DNA from 2 places in the Streptomyces sp. NRRL F-5650 genome. Region 2 is predicted to be linked to the other one. Evidence: predicted binding sites of a transcription regulator. Region 2 holds the regulator's gene; the other holds the start of a gene.
The links. The regulator HspR, encoded in region 2, represses chaperone genes until heat shock. The targets are predictions, from matches to a motif close to TTGAGNNNNNNNNNCTCAA.
Positions count from the first base shown of each region.

Region 1 (9,480 bases), on a different contig from region 2:
GGCGGCGGAGGGGCGGAGTTCCCGGCGGGGCCGGAGGTGTGCTCCGCGCTCCCCGCGGGGGCCGTCTGCTTGCCTGTGCGACGAGGCCGCGTCTTCTGCACCGGTGCTCGCATTCCTGACTCGTGTACCCGTGGGCCGGGTGGCGCTCCGTCAACTGGCCGGTCGGGGGCGCGTCCACCCTCCGCCGGACGCTGGGCCGCCCGGCCGCCGGCAGCGCGTCGGGCGGGGAGACCGCGTGAGCGGGGCAGGCCCCCCAACCGGTTCCCGACCCTCCCAGTGCCGGTGGGCGGTGAGCGCGCATCATCCGACCCGCCACCCGAAGGAGTGAACCCCGGAGGGGAGTTGGCGGGCAAGTTCCCCCGGCTCGTGCCGGACGGCCGCCCGGCGAGCCGGTTGGACGTCTGCGGGCGGCGGTGGCACTATGTGCCGCCACGCGCCGCCGGGGGCCCTGATTTGACCCCAAATCCGGCGCCTGACCTGCGCCGCCGCATCGATTCCGGGAGAACCCGGGGAAGGTGCCAGCCTTTTGCGAAGGCCGTGAAGGGGTCGTGCAGACTGGCCGGATGCGTACGGAACTCGTCTCGGAACCAGGCCTCGCCGAACGGCCCAACGAGGACTTCGCGAGCGTCGGACTACCGGCCTCGGGGCGGGGTGGTTCACTCGTCGTGCTGGACGGCGTGACCCCGCCACGGACCGCGACGGGATGTCTGCATTCCGTGCCCTGGTTCACGGCGCGCCTGGGCGGAGCACTGACCGAACTGACCGTTTCACTCCCGGATCTCCCCCTCGCCGACGCGCTGTCCCGCGCTCTTGCGCGTACCGCGGCGGAGCACGCCGACACCTGTGACCTTTCTCACCCGCGCACACCGCAGGCAACCGTCGTCCTGGCCCGCTGGTCCCCGGCCTCGGTCGAGTACCTGGTCCTGTCCGACTCGGTCCTGCTCGTGGAGGCCCCCGACGGCACCGTCACGCCCGTGCTGGACGACCGGCTGGCCCGGCTGCCGCGCTCGGCGCTGGCGACCGACGCCGTGGTCGACGCCCGTCTGCGCAACAAGGAGGGCGGTTTCTTCACGGCGGCGGCCGATCCGTCGGTGGCGGTGCGGGCGGTGACGGGGACGCTGCCGCGCGAGGAGGTGCGGACGCTGGCGGCACTGACGGACGGCGCCGCTCGGTGGGTGGAGACGTTCGGCGAGGGCGACTGGGCGGACTGTCTGGCACTGGTGCGCAAGCAGGGCGCGCAGGCCCTGGTGGACCGGGTGCGGGAGCTGGAGCGGGCGGACGCGGCGGGTGAGCGGGCGTTCCTCGGGCGCGGCAAGACGCACGACGACGCGACGGTGGTGTACGCCGAGCTGTGAAGCCCGGCCGGGCGAGGTGACCCGACCCGGCCCGGCGAGGTACTACTTCTCCATCCCCCGGTTGAGTTCGTGCAGCAACCGGGCCAGTTCGGTCACCTCGCGCCGGTCCCAGTCGGCGAGCCGACGGGCGTACCGGGCGCGACGCGCCTCGCGGACCCGGCCGACGCGTTCCTGCCCCTCGGGGGTGAGCATGACCAGCCAGGCCCGCCCGTCGGCGGGGTCCGGCTCGCGGGCGACCAGCCCGAGTTCCTCCAGGGCGCGCAGTTGGCGGGACATCGTCGCCTTGCCGACGCCGATGAAGGCGGCGAGGTCGGTGGCGCGCTGGCCGCCGCTCTCGCCGAGCCGGACCAGCAGTCCGTACGCCGAGGACTCCAGGTCGGGATGGACCTCCCGGGCCATCTCTCCCTGGTTGGCCCGGGCCCGCCGCAGCAGGACCGTCATCTCCCGTTCCAGGGCGAGGAACTCCGGCTGGTGCACACCACTGCCGGACAGGTGGGATTCGGCTCCCCGACCGCCGCCGTTCGCGTCTTCGTGCACGTCAGCCCCTGCCTCGATTTTCCGGTCCTGAAAGTTTCCGCCGTCGGCCGCCATCGCCGCAGCTCGCCAAGTATTTCGCAGGCTTAGACCAACGGCGGGCCCGAGTCCCTCTTCCCACCCTTCGTTCTACGTGCGTAGAGTCTTCACCGGACCCCGAATGGCATGCGCACGCCATACCGCCATCCCGGGGTTCTCCCCACCAGCGCATCCCCCACCGAGCACCACCGAGCCATCGGAGGCACGTCATGCTCGTGCACAGACCCGGATCGGTCCGTGGCCGGCGCTTCGCCGTCACCGGGATCCTGCTCGCCGCGTTCTCCCTCGTGTTCGCCCTCCCCGCCCACGCCGCGTCGTCCGCGGACGTCCCGCCCCGCGGCTCGGCCCACATGGGCATGGGCGTCGCGGCCCACGACGGCGAACACGGCACCCCCGTCCCGGGCCGCGCGGCCCAGACCGAGGGCGTGGACGTCTCCAGCCACCAGGGCAACGTGGCCTGGTCGACCCTGTGGAACAGCGGGGTCAAGTGGGCCTACGTCAAGGCCACCGAGGGGACGTACTACACCAACCCCTACTTCGCCCAGCAGTACAACGGCTCCTACAACGTCGGCATGATCCGCGGCTCGTACCACTTCGCCACCCCGGACACGACGAGCGGCGCCGCACAGGCCAACTACTTCGTCGACCACGGCGGCGGCTGGTCCAAGGACGGCAAGACGCTGCCGGGCGCGCTCGACATCGAGTGGAACCCCTACGGCGCCACCTGCTACGGCAAGTCGCAGAGCGCGATGGTCTCCTGGATCAGCGACTTCCTGAACACGTACAAGGCCCGCACCGGCCGGGACGCCGTGATCTACACGGCCACGAGCTGGTGGACCGAGTGCACCGGCAACTACGGCGGCTTCGCCGCCAACAACCCGCTGTGGGTGGCCCGGTACGCCTCGACGGTGGGCACGCTGCCGGCCGGGTGGGGCTACTACACGATGTGGCAGTACACGTCGTCCGGCCCGACGGTCGGCGACCACAACAAGTTCAACGGCGCCCTGGACCGCGTCCAGGCCCTCGCCAACGGCTGACACCCCGCCCCGCGCACGGCGAAGGCCCGGACTCCGAGCGGAGTCCGGGCCTTCCCCTTTCCTCGTCCGGCCGCGCCCTCCCCCAGCGCCTAAAGCCTGGGAGGTACCCCCATCGCCGCGACCGGAACCTCCTGCCCGGCGCCGTTGGTCGCCGGTGCGAGCGCCAGCTCCAGCACCTGGCGGACGTCGGTGACGGCGTGGACGTCGAGCTTGTCCAGCACCTGGGCCGGGACGTCGTCCAGGTCGGGCTCGTTGCGCTTGGGGATGATCACCGTGGTGATCCCGGCCCGGTGCGCGGCGAGCAGCTTCTGCTTGACGCCGCCGATCGGCAGCACCCGCCCGGTCAGCGAGACCTCGCCGGTCATCGCCACGTCGGTGCGCACCAGCCGGCCGGAGAGCAGCGAGGCGAGGGCCGTGGTCATGGTGACGCCGGCGCTCGGGCCGTCCTTGGGGACCGCGCCCGCCGGGAAGTGGATGTGCGCGCCACGGTCCTTGAGGTCGCCGACCGGCAGCTCCAGCTCGGCGCCGTGGCTGCGCAGGAAGCTCAGCGCGATCTGCGCCGACTCCTTCATCACGTCGCCCAGCTGACCGGTCAGGGTCAGCCCCGCCGCGCCCGTCTCCGGGTCGGCCAGCGACGCCTCGACGTACAGGACGTCGCCGCCCGCGCCGGTGACCGCGAGGCCGGTGGCCACGCCCGGCACTGCCGTCCGCCGCTCCGCCGGGTCCTGGGCGGACTCGGGCACGTGGTGCGGCCGTCCGATCAGGCCGCGCAGGTCGCTCTCGGTGACGGTGAACGGCAGCTCCCGTTCGCCCAGTTCGTGCTGGGCCGCCACCTTGCGCAGCAGCCGCGCGACGGACCGCTCCAGGGTGCGCACGCCCGCCTCGCGGGTGTACTCGCCCGCCAGCTTGCGCAGCGCGCCCTCGTCGACGGTGACCTCGTCGGCGTCGAGTCCGGCCCGCTCCAACTGGCGCGGAAGCAGGTGGTCTCGGGCGATGACGACCTTCTCGTCCTCGGTGTAGCCGTCGAGGCGGACCAGCTCCATGCGGTCGAGCAGGGCCTCGGGGATGGCCTCCAGGACGTTGGCGGTGGCGAGGAAGACCACGTCGGACAGGTCGAGTTCGACCTCCAGGTAGTGGTCCCGGAAGGTGTGGTTCTGGGCCGGGTCGAGGACCTCCAGCAGGGCCGCGGCCGGGTCGCCGCGGAAGTCGGAGCCCACCTTGTCGATCTCGTCGAGCAGGACGACCGGGTTCATGGACCCCGCCTCCTTGATCGCCCGCACGATCCGGCCGGGCAGCGCCCCGACGTACGTGCGCCGGTGGCCGCGGATCTCGGCCTCGTCGCGGACGCCGCCGAGGGCGACGCGGACGAACTTGCGCCCCATCGCGTGGGCGACGGACTCGCCGAGGCTGGTCTTGCCGACGCCGGGCGGGCCCACCAGGGCCAGGACGGCGCCGCCGCGCCGGCCGCCGACGACGCCGAGGCCCCGGTCGCCGCGCCGCTTGCGCACGGCCAGGTACTCGGTGATGCGCTCCTTCACGTCCTCCAGGCCCGCGTGCTCGGCGTCGAGCACGGCCTGGGCGCCCCGGATGTCGTAGGCGTCCTCGGTCCGCTCGTTCCAGGGCATCTCCAGGACCGTGTCGAGCCAGGTGCGGATCCAGGAGCCCTCGGGCGACTGGTCGGAGGACCGCTCCAGCTTGTCGACCTCCTTGAGCGCGGCCTCGCGGACCTTCTCCGGCAGGCCGGCGGCCTCGACCCGGGCACGGTAGTCGTCGGACTCCTCGCCCTCCTGCTCGCCGTTGATCTCGCGCAGTTCCTTGCGGACGGCTTCGAGCTGGCGGCGCAGCAGGAACTCGCGCTGCTGCTTGTCGACGCCCTCCTGGACGTCCTTGGCGATGGTCTCGGCCACGTCCTGCTCGGCGAGGTGGTCGCGCAACTGCTGGGTGGCGAGCTTGAGACGGGCGACCGGGTCGGTGGTCTCCAGCAGCTCGACCTTCTGCTCGGTGCTCAGGAAGGGCGAGTACCCGGAGTTGTCGGCGAGCGCGGACACGTCGTCGATGGCCTGGACCCGGTCGACGACCTGCCAGGCGCCGCGCTTGCGCAGCCAGGCGGTGGCGAGCGCCTTGTACTCCTTCACCAGCTCGGCGACCTGGCCGGGCAGCGGATCGGGGACGGTCTCGTCGACCCGGGTGCCCTCGACCCAGAGCGCGGCGCCGGGGCCGGTGGTGCCGGCGCCGATGCGCACCCGGTCCCGGCCACGGATCAGGGCGCCCGGGTCGCCGTCGGCCAGGCGGCCGACCTGCTCGACCGTGCCGAGGACGCCGGTCGCGGCGTGGGTGCCGTCGATGCGCGGGACGAGGAGGACGCGGGGCTTGCCGGGCTCGGACCTGGCGGCGGCCTGCGCGGCCTCCACCGCGGCCCGCGTCTCGGCGTCGCTCAGGTCCAGGGGGACGACCATTCCGGGCAGGACCACTTCGTCGTCGAGCGGCAGCACGGGCAGGGTGAGCGGTGTGAAGGCGGCGGACTCAGCAGCCATGATCTCCCCTTCGGCAGTCAAGTTGAGTTACATCGACTCAATGAAAGGGAGCCCGGGATTGTTCCCCAAGGCTTGTTCGCTGTGAGCGATCAAACGCGCAGGGTGCTCCGCGCCTTTCGGGACAGCACCGTCGTACCGGACGGCACCGTCGTACCGGACAGACCGTCGTACCGGACAGCACCGTCGAACCGGTTCGCATTCCTCCGGCCGGGCGATGCCAGGATGGGCCGATGCCCCTCACTACCCACGACTTCTCCGAGGCCCCCGAGGTGCTGGACCGCCGCGAGGGTCCGTACGGCGAGGTGGTCCTGCGCCGGCACGGGACGCTGCTGCAGATCATCGCGAACGGCTGCTTCCTGATGGACACCTCGGACGGGCGCTCGGAGCGGCGCCTGGTCGACGCGGCGGCCGACGCGCTGGCCGCCTCCGGCGGGCGGAGCGCGCCGCACCTGCTCGTCGGCGGACTCGGCGTCGGCTTCTCCCTCGTTCACGCGGCCGCCGACCCCCGCTGGGGCCGGATCGCGGTCGTCGAACGCGAGCCCGCCATCATCGACTGGCACCGCACCGGCCCTCTCGCCGCGCTCTCCGCCGCCGCGCTGGCCGACCCCCGCGCGGAGATCGTCGAGGCGGACCTGGTCGAGTACGTCAATGAGACTTCCGACACGTACGACGCCCTGTGCCTGGACATCGACAACGGCCCCGGATGGACCGTCACCGAGGGCAACGACGGGCTGTACGCACCGTCCGGACTGGCGGGCTGCGCAAGGCTGTTGAGGCCCGGCGGGGTGCTGGCCGTGTGGTCCGCGCAGCCCTCTCCGGAATTCGAAGAAACCTTGCGTAATGCCGGTTTCCAGCAGGTGCGTACCGAAGAGATCCCCGTTGCCCGGGGCGTTCCGGACGTCGTGCACATCGGCGTCGGGCCTGGATAGCAAAGGCGCGGTGACTCCCCGTACGCTGCTGCCCTGGCGCGGATCATCCAAGCGCCGAGCGCAGTCATGGGATCACCCCACGGATTCCGGAAAGCACACCTCAGGGGCGGGCGATGGAGCAGACACAGACCTCCCACAACGGCACGGCCACCCAGGGCGCCCAGCGCCGGGTCCTGGTGGTCGAGGACGATCAGACGATCGTGGACGCCATCGCGACCCGCCTGCGTGCCGAGGGGTTCCTGGTGCAGACGGCGGGCGACGGTCCGTCCGCCGTGGACACGGCCGAGGCGTGGCAGCCCGACCTGCTCATCCTCGACATCATGCTGCCCGGCTTCGACGGCCTGGAGGTGTGCCGCCGCGTGCAGGCCCAGCGCCCGGTGCCGGTGCTGATGCTCACCGCGCGCGACGACGAGACGGACATGCTGGTCGGCCTCGGCGTGGGCGCCGACGACTACATGACCAAGCCGTTCTCGATGCGCGAGCTGGCCGCCCGGGTGCACGTGCTGCTGCGGCGGGTCGAGCGGGCCGTGGTCGCCGCCTCGACCCCGCGCAGCGGCATCCTGCGCCTGGGCGAGCTGGAGATCGACCACGCGCAGCGCCGGGTGCGGGTGCGCAGCGAGGACGTCCACCTCACGCCGACCGAGTTCGACCTGCTGGTCTGCCTGGCGAACACCCCCCGCGCGGTGCTCTCCCGCGAGCAGTTGCTCGCCGAGGTCTGGGACTGGGCCGACGCCTCCGGCACCCGGACCGTGGACAGCCACATCAAGGCGTTGCGCCGCAAGATCGGCGCCGAGCGCATCCGGACCGTGCACGGCGTGGGCTACGCCCTGGAGACGCCGATCCCATGAGCCGGGGACGGGAGACCGCACGCAGGAGCCCCGGCCCCCGGAAGACCGGGGATCCCTGGCGCGGCGTACGCCCGTTCTCGATCAAGACCAAGCTGGGCGCGCTCGTCGTCACGTCGGTGCTGATCACCACCGGCCTGTCGGTGATAGCGGTGCACACCAAGACCGAGCTGCGCTTCATCACGGTGTTCTCGATGATCGCCACGCTGCTGATCACGCAGTTCGTGGCGCACTCGCTGACCGCGCCGCTGGACGAGATGAACGCCGTCGCCCGCTCCATCTCGCACGGCGACTACACCCGCCGGGTGAGCGAGAACCGCCGCGACGAGCTGGGCGACCTCGCCGTCACCATCAACCGCATGGCCGACGACCTGGAGGCCCAGGACCTCCAGCGCAAGGAGCTGGTCGCGAACGTCTCGCACGAGCTGCGCACCCCGATCGCGGGCCTGCGCGCGGTGCTGGAGAACATCGTCGACGGCGTCACCGAGGCCGACCCGGAGACCATGCGCACGGCGCTCGGGCAGACGGAACGGCTGGGCCGGCTCGTGGAGACGCTCCTCGACCTCTCCCGCCTGGACAACGGCGTCATCCCGCTGCGCAAGCGGCGCTTCGAGGTGTGGCCGTACCTCGCGGGCGTGCTGAAGGAGGCCAACATGGTCGCCTCGGCCCGCGCGGGCATCGCCTCCGGCTCCGGCCGGCACACCCGCACCGACGTCCACCTGGCCCTCGACGTCTTCCCCGGGGACCTCACCGCGCACGCCGACCCCGAGCGCATCCACCAGGTCGTCGCCAACCTCATCGACAACGCGGTCAAGCACAGTCCGCCGCACGGCCGGGTGACGGTGCGGGCGCGGGCCGGGGAGCTGCCCGAGTCGCTGGAGCTGGAGGTGCTCGACGAGGGCCCGGGCATTCCGCGTTCTGAGTGGCGCCGCGTGTTCGAGCGGTTCAACCGGGGTTCGGTGTCGCGGCCCCACGGCCCCGGCAGCGACGGAGGCACCGGTCTGGGGCTCGCGATCGCGCGCTGGGCGGTGGATCTGCACGGCGGCCGGATCGGGGTGGCCGAATCCGAGCGGGGCTGCCGGATTCTCATCACTCTTCCGGGTCTGCCGTCGCGGTCCGGTTGACGTAGGGTTCGCAGCGGAGCACCAAGATCCACTGCATCCGCGCTGGCGGACACGTGTGATCAGGCACAGGCCCGCGTTTTCGAGGCGCCGGGTCTCGGTCTCCCGATCCCTCACGCAACAGAACCTGGCTTGTTTCCCGCCATTTCCAGCGCTGAAACGCGGTCTGTGATGTGACTTACGCGACGATGAACGGGCCCGGACTGACCTTCCGGTGCCGGTAGGCGTAGCCTTGATTTCCGCTGTCCACCATCCTTGTGAAGCGGAAGAGGGCGGTTCTCGCCGTGTCGCCACAGTCCCCCAGTAACTCGAGCATCTCGACCGACACCGACCAAGCGGGCACCACGGGTAAGAACCCCGCGGCCGCCTTCGGTGCCAATGAGTGGCTCGTCGACGAGATCTATCAGCAGTACCTCCAGGACCCGAACTCCGTGGACCGAGCCTGGTGGGACTTCTTCGCCGACTACAAGCCCGGAGCCGCGGCCCAGCCGGCCGCAGGCACGGCGACCACGGACTCCGGCAGCACGCCGCAGGCCGCGCCCGCCCCGCAGGCTGCGGCCCCCGCCCAGCCGAAGGCGGCCGCCCCGGCGCCCGCTCCCGCGAAGCCGGCCGCGCAGCCCGCCGCTGCCGCGCCCGCCGCCCCGCCCGCCAGGCCCGCCCCCGCGCCGGCCAAGCCCGCCGCCAAGCCGCAGGCGAAGGCCGCCGCCCCCGCCAAGGACGCCGCCCCCGCCCCCGAGGGTCCCGAGCTGGTGACCCTGCGCGGCCCGGCCGCCGCGGTCGCGAAGAACATGAACGCCTCGCTGGAGCTGCCCACGGCCACGTCCGTGCGCGCGGTCCCGGTGAAGCTGCTCTTCGACAACCGCATCGTCATCAACAACCACCTCAAGCGCGCCCGGGGCGGGAAGATCTCCTTCACGCACCTGATCGGGTACGCGATGGTGCAGGCCATCAAGGCCATGCCGTCGATGAACCACTCGTTCGGCGAGAAGGACGGCAAGCCGACCCTGGTCAAGCCGGCCCACATCAACCTCGGCCTCGCCATCGACCTGGTCAAGCCCAACGGCGACCGCCAGCTCGTCGTCGCGG
Region 1 is NZ_JOGV01000023.1:72,911-82,390, forward strand. Features, by position in the region: gene IG88_RS0121025 (nitrate- and nitrite sensing domain-containing protein) at 1-101, opposite strand, end outside; gene IG88_RS0121030 (protein phosphatase 2C domain-containing protein) at 564-1,355, shown strand; gene IG88_RS0121035 (MarR family winged helix-turn-helix transcriptional regulator) at 1,398-1,892, opposite strand; gene IG88_RS0121040 (lysozyme) at 2,138-2,965, shown strand; gene lon (endopeptidase La) at 3,055-5,499, opposite strand; gene IG88_RS0121050 (hypothetical protein) at 5,730-6,428, shown strand; gene IG88_RS0121055 (response regulator transcription factor) at 6,542-7,276, shown strand; gene IG88_RS0121060 (sensor histidine kinase) at 7,273-8,397, shown strand; gene IG88_RS0121065 (multifunctional oxoglutarate decarboxylase/oxoglutarate dehydrogenase thiamine pyrophosphate-binding subunit/dihydrolipoyllysine-residue succinyltransferase subunit) at 8,679-9,480, shown strand, end outside.
Region 1: a site for HspR is predicted at 5,522-5,540, ahead of lon (endopeptidase La). Genes of this name have one in related genera too.

Region 2 (9,480 bases):
CCTGCCCCTGGAGCAGCGCAAGGAGCAGGTGGGCGGGGGTGAGGTCGGCGTTTCCCTCGGTCACGGCCCGGCTGCTGGCGGCGTTGATGGCGTCCCGGCTCCGGTTGGTCAGCTCGGCGTCCACGTTCTGGCTCTCCTCCTCGCGTAGTGCTGACCCGTCCAGCGTACACAAAGTTGAGCCTGACCCACTCAAGGCAGCGCCCGGCCCCCTCCCCACGGACTGCCGCCGGTCTGACCGGGCACACCCCCGCACCTTTTCGGCCAGCCGCGAAACCGCCGGGTGTCATGAGATGTCCACGCATACGACAGCGGCGTCACCGTGTTCAGGTCACGGTGACGCCGCTGCCGGGGGGAAGCACCTGAGCGATCTGTTACGACGGGGGAATCGCGTCAGGCACTGCGGGGGGTGGCCGAGATGGTCCTCACTTCCGGGACCTCCGACTGCTCGAGCCGGTGGTCCCGCTGGTCCAGGTTCACAAAGATCATTCCGTACCGGATGGCACACCTCACAGGCTGCGGCGCCCCCCGAGGCCGCCGCAGACACCGGTACGCCCGCACGTCGCCGTCCTCGTCCAGCGTGACGACGACCGGCTCGCCGAAGACGGTCACCATCAGGGAGTCACCGGCGTGCGGGATCGCGGTGACCAGGTCGATGAAGTGCCAGCCGGAGCGGTAGGCGGTGGCCATTTCCCGGCGGAAGGAGCGGTCGTCCGGTGGAGTGCTCACATCAACCCCCCGAGTTCACAACAATCGACGGCCAGTGACTGTCCGCCCGGACATCACCGTTCGCACCCGCGTAGCCAGTAAGTACTCCGAAGGCCGCGACGGCGGAGAGGGCGGCAGCAAGCACCGAGCGAACCAGTCTCTTGCGCATGGTCGACTTCGTCCTCACTCGTAAGTCTCCTCTTCCCCCGTCTGATAAGACGATGGCTCATTCCAACACGTCATGGCCACACAATCGGTGCATCATGTTCCTGCATGTTCAGGACCCTGGGGGGTGGAGATTTCGTGGCAGAACGTTCCAATCGGGCACATCCCCATGGGGTGACCGAACTGTGCGACGAAGGGACCCGGCTTTACGCGGATGCCCTGCGTATAGGCAGGATCGCCCGCGCGGACATCGAATCCGCACCCTGTCTGATGGAGTTCGCGCTCCTGCACCCGGACCCGGACGACGTGGACTGGTTGCGCCCGGTGCAGCCGTCCGTTGCCCTGGCCCAGCGTCTGCACCCCATCGAACGGGACATCGCGGAGCGACGCCGGCTCTCCGTCGCACTGGCGGAGGCATTCGATCCCTTCATGACCCTCGGCGCCCAGCCGGTGACGAGCGAGCACTCGATAACGGTGCTGGAGGGCAGCGACCGCATCAACACGGCCCTCAATCTGGCCACAGCCCAGTGCCGCACCGAGATGCTCACGATCCAGCCCAGTGACGACCGCTTCTCCGAACGCAGTCTGGCCCAGGGACTGGAAAGGGACAAGCCGCTCCTGGAACGCGGCGTACGCATCCGCACTCTGTATCAGCACACGGCGCGCTATAGCCCGCAGAAGATCGCCTACGTCGCCCAGCTGGCTATGGGCAAGGCCGAGTACCGCACGATCGACGAGGTCGTGGAACGTCTCATCGTCTGCGACGAAACCGTCGCGTTCATCCCCACCCGCGACGACCAGCAGGTCGCGCTGGAGCTGCGCAACCCAGGACTGGTCCGTTATCTGATCAAGGTCTTCGAGTTCATGTGGAGCCGGTCCGTGCCCCTGAGCGCCGGTGCCCCGTACGAGCCTGCGCCGGGCGGTATCACCGACATTCAGTACTCCATCGCCAAGCTCCTGGTCGAGGGCCACGTCGACGAGGCCATCGCTCGGCGCCTGGGCATGAACGTGCGCACCTGCCGGGCGCACATAGCCAAGCTGGCCCAGGCCCTCGGCAGCGGCAGCCGGGCCCAACTCGGCTTCCTCATAGCCCAGTCCGGGATCCTGCAGCACGACGACTGAGCCCGACCGGAGGACCCCGTATGACGGCAGAGGCGTACATGCCACACACCGAACACGGTCCCGACGAGCTGTGCCCCGCGGGGGCGCTGCTGTACCAACGCGCTTTGGACGAGGGGCAGATCACGGTGGCCGAGGCCACCGCGACACCCTGCCTGCTCGACTTCGGGCTTGTGCAGCCGTCCCTCGACGCCCCGGACCGGCTGGACCCCGTAGCACCGATCGTCGTACTGCACCAGTTGCTGCGCGCGTCGCAGGAGCGCATCGCCGACGAACGTCGCCGAGAAGAACGCCTGACCGAGACCTTCGCAGCGCTCATGCGCACTTCGTCCCAGTCGCCCACCGGGGAGGCCTCCACGCTCAGGCTGCTCAGCAGCAAAGAGCGCATCGACCGGACCATAGGTGACGTCATGGCCGTCGCCACTGATCAGGTACTGACCATCCAGCCCCACAGCACGCACATCGGCCCACACCCTCGCGTGCACGAGGCGGCGTTGGCACGGGACCAGGCACTCCTCGACCGCGGCGGTCGTATCCGCACCCTCTACCAGCACACGTTGCGGCACGCTCCCACCGTGCTCGCCCGCTATGAGCTACTGCGCGGCGACGTGGAAGCCCGCACTCTCGACGAAGTCACCGAGCGGCTCATCATCGTCGACCGTACCGTCGCCTTCATACCCGCCAGCGCCGACCGCTCGCTCGCCCTCGAAGTCCGCCACCCCGCCCTCATCGCCTACTTCGTCAACACCTTCGACCGCCTCTGGCACCTCGCCACCCCCATGCACCCCCAAGCCGTCCACCAACCCACCCTCAACGGCATCACCCCCCGCCAACGCGCCATAGCCGCCCTCCTCATCGAAGGCCACACCGACAGCGACATCGCCGACCGCCTCGGCATGAACGTCCGCACCGCCCGCGTCCACATCGCCAAACTCGCCGCCACCCTCGGCAGCGAGAGCCGCGCCCAGCTCGGGTACCTCATCGGGCAGTCGGGGATTCTCGACCGGGAAGGATGACGGGGGCGGTCCGCGGGGAGCCGTCCAGGCCGGCCTGGGCTATGCGGACGCCCAACTGCGTGCGGCTGGCCGCGCCCAGGGTCTCCGAGAGGCGGGCGATGTGCGCACGCGCTGTGCGGACGCTGATGCCGAGGCGTTCCGCGATCACCGCGTCCTGGTGGCCCTCCGCGAGGAGCGCCGCGATGGACTGCTCGCGCAGGGAGATGCCCTCGATGCCGGTGTCGGGGAGCGGCGCCGTCAGGGGGATCGCCAGGCGCCACAGCCGCTCGAAGACCGTGACCAGGTAGGCGATCAGCGCGGGGTGGCGCAGTTCCAGGGCCATCGTGCGGTCGGTGTTGGCGGGGATGAAGGCCACCGTGCGGTCGAAGAGGATGAGGCGGTCGACGACCTCGTCCAGCGTGCGGGCCTCCACCGCGTCGCCCATCAGCTCCAGGTAGTTGAGCAGGCCCTGGCCGTGCCGGGCCACGTGCGTGTACAGGTCCCGCATCCGCACCCCGCGCCCGCGCAGCGCCAGCGCCCGGTGCAGCCCCTCCGACAGCTCGTGCTCGCGCCGGATGCCGCCGGGCTGGACGGTGAGCACCTCCGTCGTACAGGCCCGCGTCGCCTCGTCCATCGCGGCCTGGATGCGGGACAGGCCGTCCAGGACCCGGATCGCCGTTCCCTCCGGGCCGGCCGGGGGCTGGAGCGGCCTGCCCAGACCGGCGTACCACTCGAAGGCCTCCACGGCCGAACCCACCCGCCGCTGGCTGGCGCTGACCTCCTCCTGGACCCCGCGCAGCAGCCGCGTCATCACCTCCTGCGGGGAGGTCGGCACCAGCCAGTCCATGTCGTCGGGGTCGGGGTGCAGCAGGGCCAGTTCGAGCAGGCAGGGGACCTGGTCGGCATCACGGCGCGGCACCCTCCCGCGCCGTACGGCCCGGGAGTACACGCGGTCCCCGGCCGCGCACAGCCGGTCGGCCCCGTGCGGGTGCTCCTGAGCCCCGTGCCCGGCCATCGCCCATTCCACCCCCGGTTCCGGCTCTTCCGCAGCGCAACTATGCGCGGCCGGGACCGGCTCCGCAACACGGCTCCGCCCGGGGCGGGAAGCGAAATGGGCCGGTTGGCAACCGAATACCCGGTCCGGGTGAGCGGGGGCGCGCGGGCTACTTCAGCCCGGCCTCCGCGCACGCGTCCGCGTACTTGGCGGTGCAGATGTCGGTCACCTTGTAGAACCCGTCCGCGACAACCGTGTCCTCGATGTTGTCCTTGGTGAGGGCCACGACGGGGACGAGCTGGGCGGGGATGCCCTTGTGGGTGGGGCTGTCGACCTTGTCGCGGGCGAGCGCGTCGAACTGGATGTCGCGGCCCTGGACCCGCGCCACGGCCATCTCCGCGGCGTTCTCGGCCTCCTGCGGGTACGACTTGTACACGCTCATGTACTGCTCGCCGGTGACGATCCGCTGCACCGCGGCGAGTTCGGCGTCCTGGCCGGTGATCGGGGGCAGGTCGGTGACGCCCGCGTCCTCCAGGGCCTTGATGATGCCGCCGGCCATGCCGTCGTTGGCGGAGTAGACCCCCGCGATGTCGTCCTTGCCGATCTTCTTGATCGCCTCGGTCATGTTCGCCTCGGCGTTCTCCGGCTTCCAGTCCTTGGTGTCGAAGGACTGGGCGATCGTCACCTTGCCGTTCAGCTCGGACAGCGCGCCCGCCTTGAACTGCTTGGCGTTCGGGTCGGTGGAGGAGCCGTTCATCATGACGACCTTGTCGGAGCTGGACGGGTCGCCGCCCAGCGCCTCGATGAGGGAGCGGCCCTGGACCTCGCCGACCAGTTCGTTGTCGAAGGAGATGTAGGCGTCGATCGGGCCCTCGGCCAGCCGGTCGTAGGCGATCACGGGGATGCCGGCGTCCTTGGCCTTCTGCACGCCGTCCGCGATGGCGTGCGCGTCGACCGCGTCCAGCACGATCACGTCGACCTTGTCGCTGACCATCTGCTGCAGTTGCTCGGCCTGCTTGGTGGCGCTGGCCTCGGCGTTGGCGTACTTGACGTTGCCCTCGTCGCGCGTGAGCTCGCCGAGCTTCGCCTTGAAGAAGGGGTAGTCGAACAGCTCGTAGCGCGTGTTCTCCTTCTCCGGCAGCAGCAGGCCGACGGTGATGTCGTTGCCCTTGGCCGGGCTCGCGTCGCCGCTGTCCTCCGACGCTCCCAGCGCACCGCAGGAGGCCAGCGAGAAGGTCAGCAGGCACGCGGCCACGGACATGGCGGTACGACGAGGACGGCTACTCACTGCGCTTGCCTTCCGACACACGGGTGTGGTTGGTGAACCGGGTGGACCTGGTGACCCGGGTGACCCGGGTGGCCCGGGTGCCTCCGGTGGCCCCCTGAGACCCCGGCGACCCCCGGTGAACGAAGCCAACGCCGTCTTCACCAAATCGTCAAGAAGTACTAGACCAATGAGACTGCACCGTTGTGAACCAGCCCCGGAGGACGGATGGGTCCTCCGGGGCTGCCGATGCTGTTTTCCCTTGTGCCGCCAGGGCGCCGCGGTCAGTCCGCGGACTGTCCGTGGCGCTTGGGGCGCCAGACCACCAACGCGCTGGTCTGCTGTACCTCTTGGTAGGGGACCAGGTCACGGCGGTACGACGCGTGCACCGCGGCCTCGCGCTGACGCATCGCCGTGGCCGCGCCGTCGAGCGCGGCGGACAGCTCCACCACCCGGGCCTGGAGCGCGGCGACCTGGTTCTCCAGCTCGATGATGCGCTTGATTCCGGCCAGGTTGATGCCCTCGTCCTGCGACAACTGCTGGACCTGCCGGAGCAGTTCGATGTCGCGGGCCGAGTAGCGCCGGCCGCGGCCGGCGGTGCGGTCCGGGGAGACCAGGCCGAGGCGGTCGTACTGCCGCAGCGTCTGCGGGTGCAGTCCGGAGAGCTGGGCCGCCACCGAGATGACGTAGACCGGGGTGTCCTCGGTCAGTTCGTACGGATTGCGTCGACGACCGTCCATTCCCGTCAAGCTCCCTTCGCGGCCTGGAACAACTCCGCCCGCGGATCCTCGCCCGCGGTTGCCTCGCGATACGCCTCCAGCGCGTCACGAGCCTTCCCCGTCAGGTCCTTCGGAACACTCACCTCCACGGTGACCAGGAGGTCCCCGCGGGTGCCGTCCTTGCGGACCGCGCCCTTGCCCCGGGCCCGCATGGTGCGGCCGCCCGGCGTGCCCGCCGGAAGCTTCAGCGTGACGGGCGGACCGCCCAGGGTCGGGACCCGGACCTCGCCGCCGAGGGCCGCCTCGGCGTAGGTGACCGGGACGGTGACGGTGAGGTTGTCGCCCCTGCGGCCGAAGACGGGGTGCTCCTTGACGTGCACGACCACGTACAGGTCGCCCGCCGGACCGCCCCGCTCGCCCGGCGTGCCCTTGCCGCGCAGCCGGATGCGCTGCCCGTCCGAGACCCCGGCGGGGATACGGACCTGCATCGTCCGCGAGGACTTGGCGCGCCCGGAGCCCTTGCAGACGTCGCAGGGGTCCTCGGCGATCAGACCGCGGCCCTTGCAGTCGGGGCACGGGTCGGTGAGCGAGAAGCCGCCGCCCGAGCCCCGGGCGACCTGCCCGGTGCCGACGCACGTCGGGCACACGCGCGGTGTGCCGTTCTTGTCGCCGGTGCCCGAACAGGCCTTGCAGGGGGCCTGCGAGGACATCCTGAGCGGCACGGTCGCGCCCTCGATCGCCTCGGTGAAGCTGAGGGTGACCTCGGACTCGATGTCCTGACCGCGCCGCGGCTGCGTACGCGTGCCGGCGCCCGGTCCACCGCCGGTGCGGTTGAACAGGCCGCCGAAGACGTCCCCGAGGCCGCCGCCGAAGCCGCCGGCGCCCTGGCCCCCGCCCTGGGCGCCGCCCCCGAAGAGGTCGCCCAGGTCGAAGTTGAAGGTGCCGCCGCCGCCCGCGCCCGGTCCCGGCCGGAAGCCGCCGTTGCCGAAGAGGCTGCGGGCCTCGTCGTACTCCTTGCGCTTCTTGGGGTCACCGAGGATGTCGTTGGCCTCGGAGATCTCCTTGAAGCGCTCCTCCGCCCTGACGTTCCCCTTGTTGGCGTCCGGGTGGTTCTCGCGGGCGAGCTTCCGGTACGCCTTCTTGATCTCGGCCTCGGTGGCGTCCTTGGGGACGCCGAGAACCTTGTAGTAGTCCTTCTCGATGAAGTCCTTCGTGCTCATCCCCGACGTCCCTCCTCTCGCGCCCTGCTGCTCACTTCGAGCTCAGCCCTCGTCCGGGCCACCGCTCTCCTTGTGCGCGCCGTCGTCCTTCGGCTCGGCGTCCTGCGCCTCGGCGGCGTCCTCGGCCGGCTTGACCGTCTGGGTGCCCGGCTGCGGCTCGGCGACCGCCACCCGCGCGGGGCGGATGATCCGTTCGCCGATCCGGTACCCGGGCTGCAGGATCGCCACGCAGGTCGTCTCGGTGACGTCCGGTGCGTAGGAGTGCATCAGGGCCTCGTGGATCGTCGGGTCGAAGGGCTCGCCCTCCTTGCCGAACTGCTGGAGGCCCATCTTGGCGATGACCGTCTCCAGCGAGTCCGCGACCGACTTGAAGCCGCCGACCAGTTCGCCGTGCTCCTGGGCGCGGCCGATGTCGTCGAGGACGGGAAGCAGCTCGGACAGGAGGTTCGCCACGGCGACCTCCTTGACCGCGACGCGGTCCCGCTCGACCCGGCGGCGGTAGTTCTGGTACTCGGCCTGGAGCCGCTGGAGGTCGGCCGTGCGCTCGTTGAGCGCCGTGCGCGCCTGGTCCAGCTGGGCCACCAGGCCCGCGTTCTCACTCGCGTCCCCGGCCGGGGCCGCCCCCTCTTCGGAGGCGGCCTGCGGCTCGGCGGCGTCAGGGGTGGCGCCAGAGGGGACGTCGGGCTTCTCGTCGAAGCCCGGGGTCTCCTCGGTCACGCCGCACCGTCCTTGCGCTCGTCGTCCACGATCTCGGCGTCGACGACGTCGTCGTCGGCCTTGTCACCGGCCTGGGCGCCCGCACCGGGGGCCTCGCCGCCGGCGGCCTGCGCGGCCTGGGCGTCGGCGTACATGGCCTGGCCCAGCTTCTGCGAGACGGCGGCGACCTTCTCGGTGGCGGTGCGGATCTCGGCGGTGTCCTCGCCCTTGAGCTTCTCCTTCAGCTCGGCGACGGCGGACTCGACCTCGGTCTTCACCTCGCCGGGGACCTTGTCCTCGTTGTCCTTGAGGAACTTCTCCGTCTGGTAGACGAGCTGCTCGCCCTGGTTGCGGGACTCGGCGGCCTCGCGGCGGGCGTGGTCCTCCTCCGCGTACTTCTCGGCCTCCTGGCGCATCCGGTCGACCTCGTCCTTCGGCAGCGAGGAGCCGCCGGTGACGGTCATCTTCTGCTCCTTGCCCGTGCCCAGGTCCTTCGCGGTCACGTGCATGATGCCGTTGGCGTCGATGTCGAAGGAGACCTCGATCTGCGGGACGCCGCGGGGCGCCGGCGGCAGACCGGTCAGCTCGAACATCCCGAGCTTCTTGTTGTACGCCGCGATCTCGCGCTCGCCCTGGTAGACCTGGATCTGCACGGAGGGCTGGTTGTCCTCGGCGGTGGTGAAGATCTCCGAGCGCTTGGTCGGGATCGTCGTGTTCCGCTCGATCAGCTTGGTCATGATGCCGCCCTTGGTCTCGATGCCGAGGGACAGCGGGGTGACGTCGAGCAGCAGGACGTCCTTGACCTCGCCCTTGAGGACACCGGCCTGGAGCGAGGCGCCGATGGCGACGACCTCGTCCGGGTTGACGCCCTTGTTGGCCTCCTTGCCGCCGGTCAGCTCCTTGACGAGCTCGGCGACGGCGGGCATACGGGTGGAGCCACCGACGAGAACGACGTGGTCGATCTCGGAGAGCTGGATGCCGGCGTCCTTGATGACGTTGTGGAACGGCGTCTTGCAGCGCTCCAGCAGGTCGGAGGTGAGCTGCTGGAACTGGGCGCGGGTGAGCTTCTCGTCCAGGTGCAGCGGGCCCTCGGCGGACGCCGTGATGTAGGGCAGGTTGATCGTGGTCTCGGTGGACGAGGACAGCTCGATCTTGGCCTTCTCGGCCGCCTCGCGCAGACGCTGGAGGGCCATCTTGTCCTTGGCCAGGTCCACGCCGTGGCCGGACTGGAACTGCTTGACCAGGTAGTCGACGACGCGCTGGTCCCAGTCGTCACCACCGAGGTTGTTGTCGCCGTTGGTGGCCTTCACCTCGACGACGCCGTCGCCGATCTCCAGCAGCGAGACGTCGAACGTACCGCCACCGAGGTCGAAGACCAGGATGACCTGCTCGTCCTTGTCCAGGCCGTACGCCAGCGCGGCGGCGGTCGGCTCGTTGACGATGCGCAGGACGTTGAGGCCCGCGATCTCACCGGCCTCCTTGGTGGCCTGGCGCTCGGCGTCGTTGAAGTACGCCGGGACGGTGATGACCGCGTCGGTCACCTTCTCGCCCAGGTAGGACTCGGCGTCCCGCTTCAGCTTCTGCAGCACGAAGGCGCTGATCT
Region 2 is NZ_JOGV01000022.1:54,626-64,105, forward strand. Features, by position in the region: gene clpB (ATP-dependent chaperone ClpB) at 1-124, opposite strand, end outside; gene IG88_RS0120535 (hypothetical protein) at 391-726, opposite strand; gene IG88_RS0120540 (hypothetical protein) at 979-1,992, shown strand; gene IG88_RS0120545 (helix-turn-helix transcriptional regulator) at 2,013-3,005, shown strand; gene IG88_RS0120550 (helix-turn-helix transcriptional regulator) at 2,968-3,999, opposite strand; gene IG88_RS0120555 (sugar ABC transporter substrate-binding protein) at 4,148-5,239, opposite strand; gene IG88_RS0120560 (heat shock protein transcriptional repressor HspR) at 5,527-5,982, opposite strand; gene dnaJ (molecular chaperone DnaJ) at 5,988-7,181, opposite strand; gene grpE (nucleotide exchange factor GrpE) at 7,224-7,898, opposite strand; gene dnaK (molecular chaperone DnaK) at 7,895-9,480, opposite strand, start outside.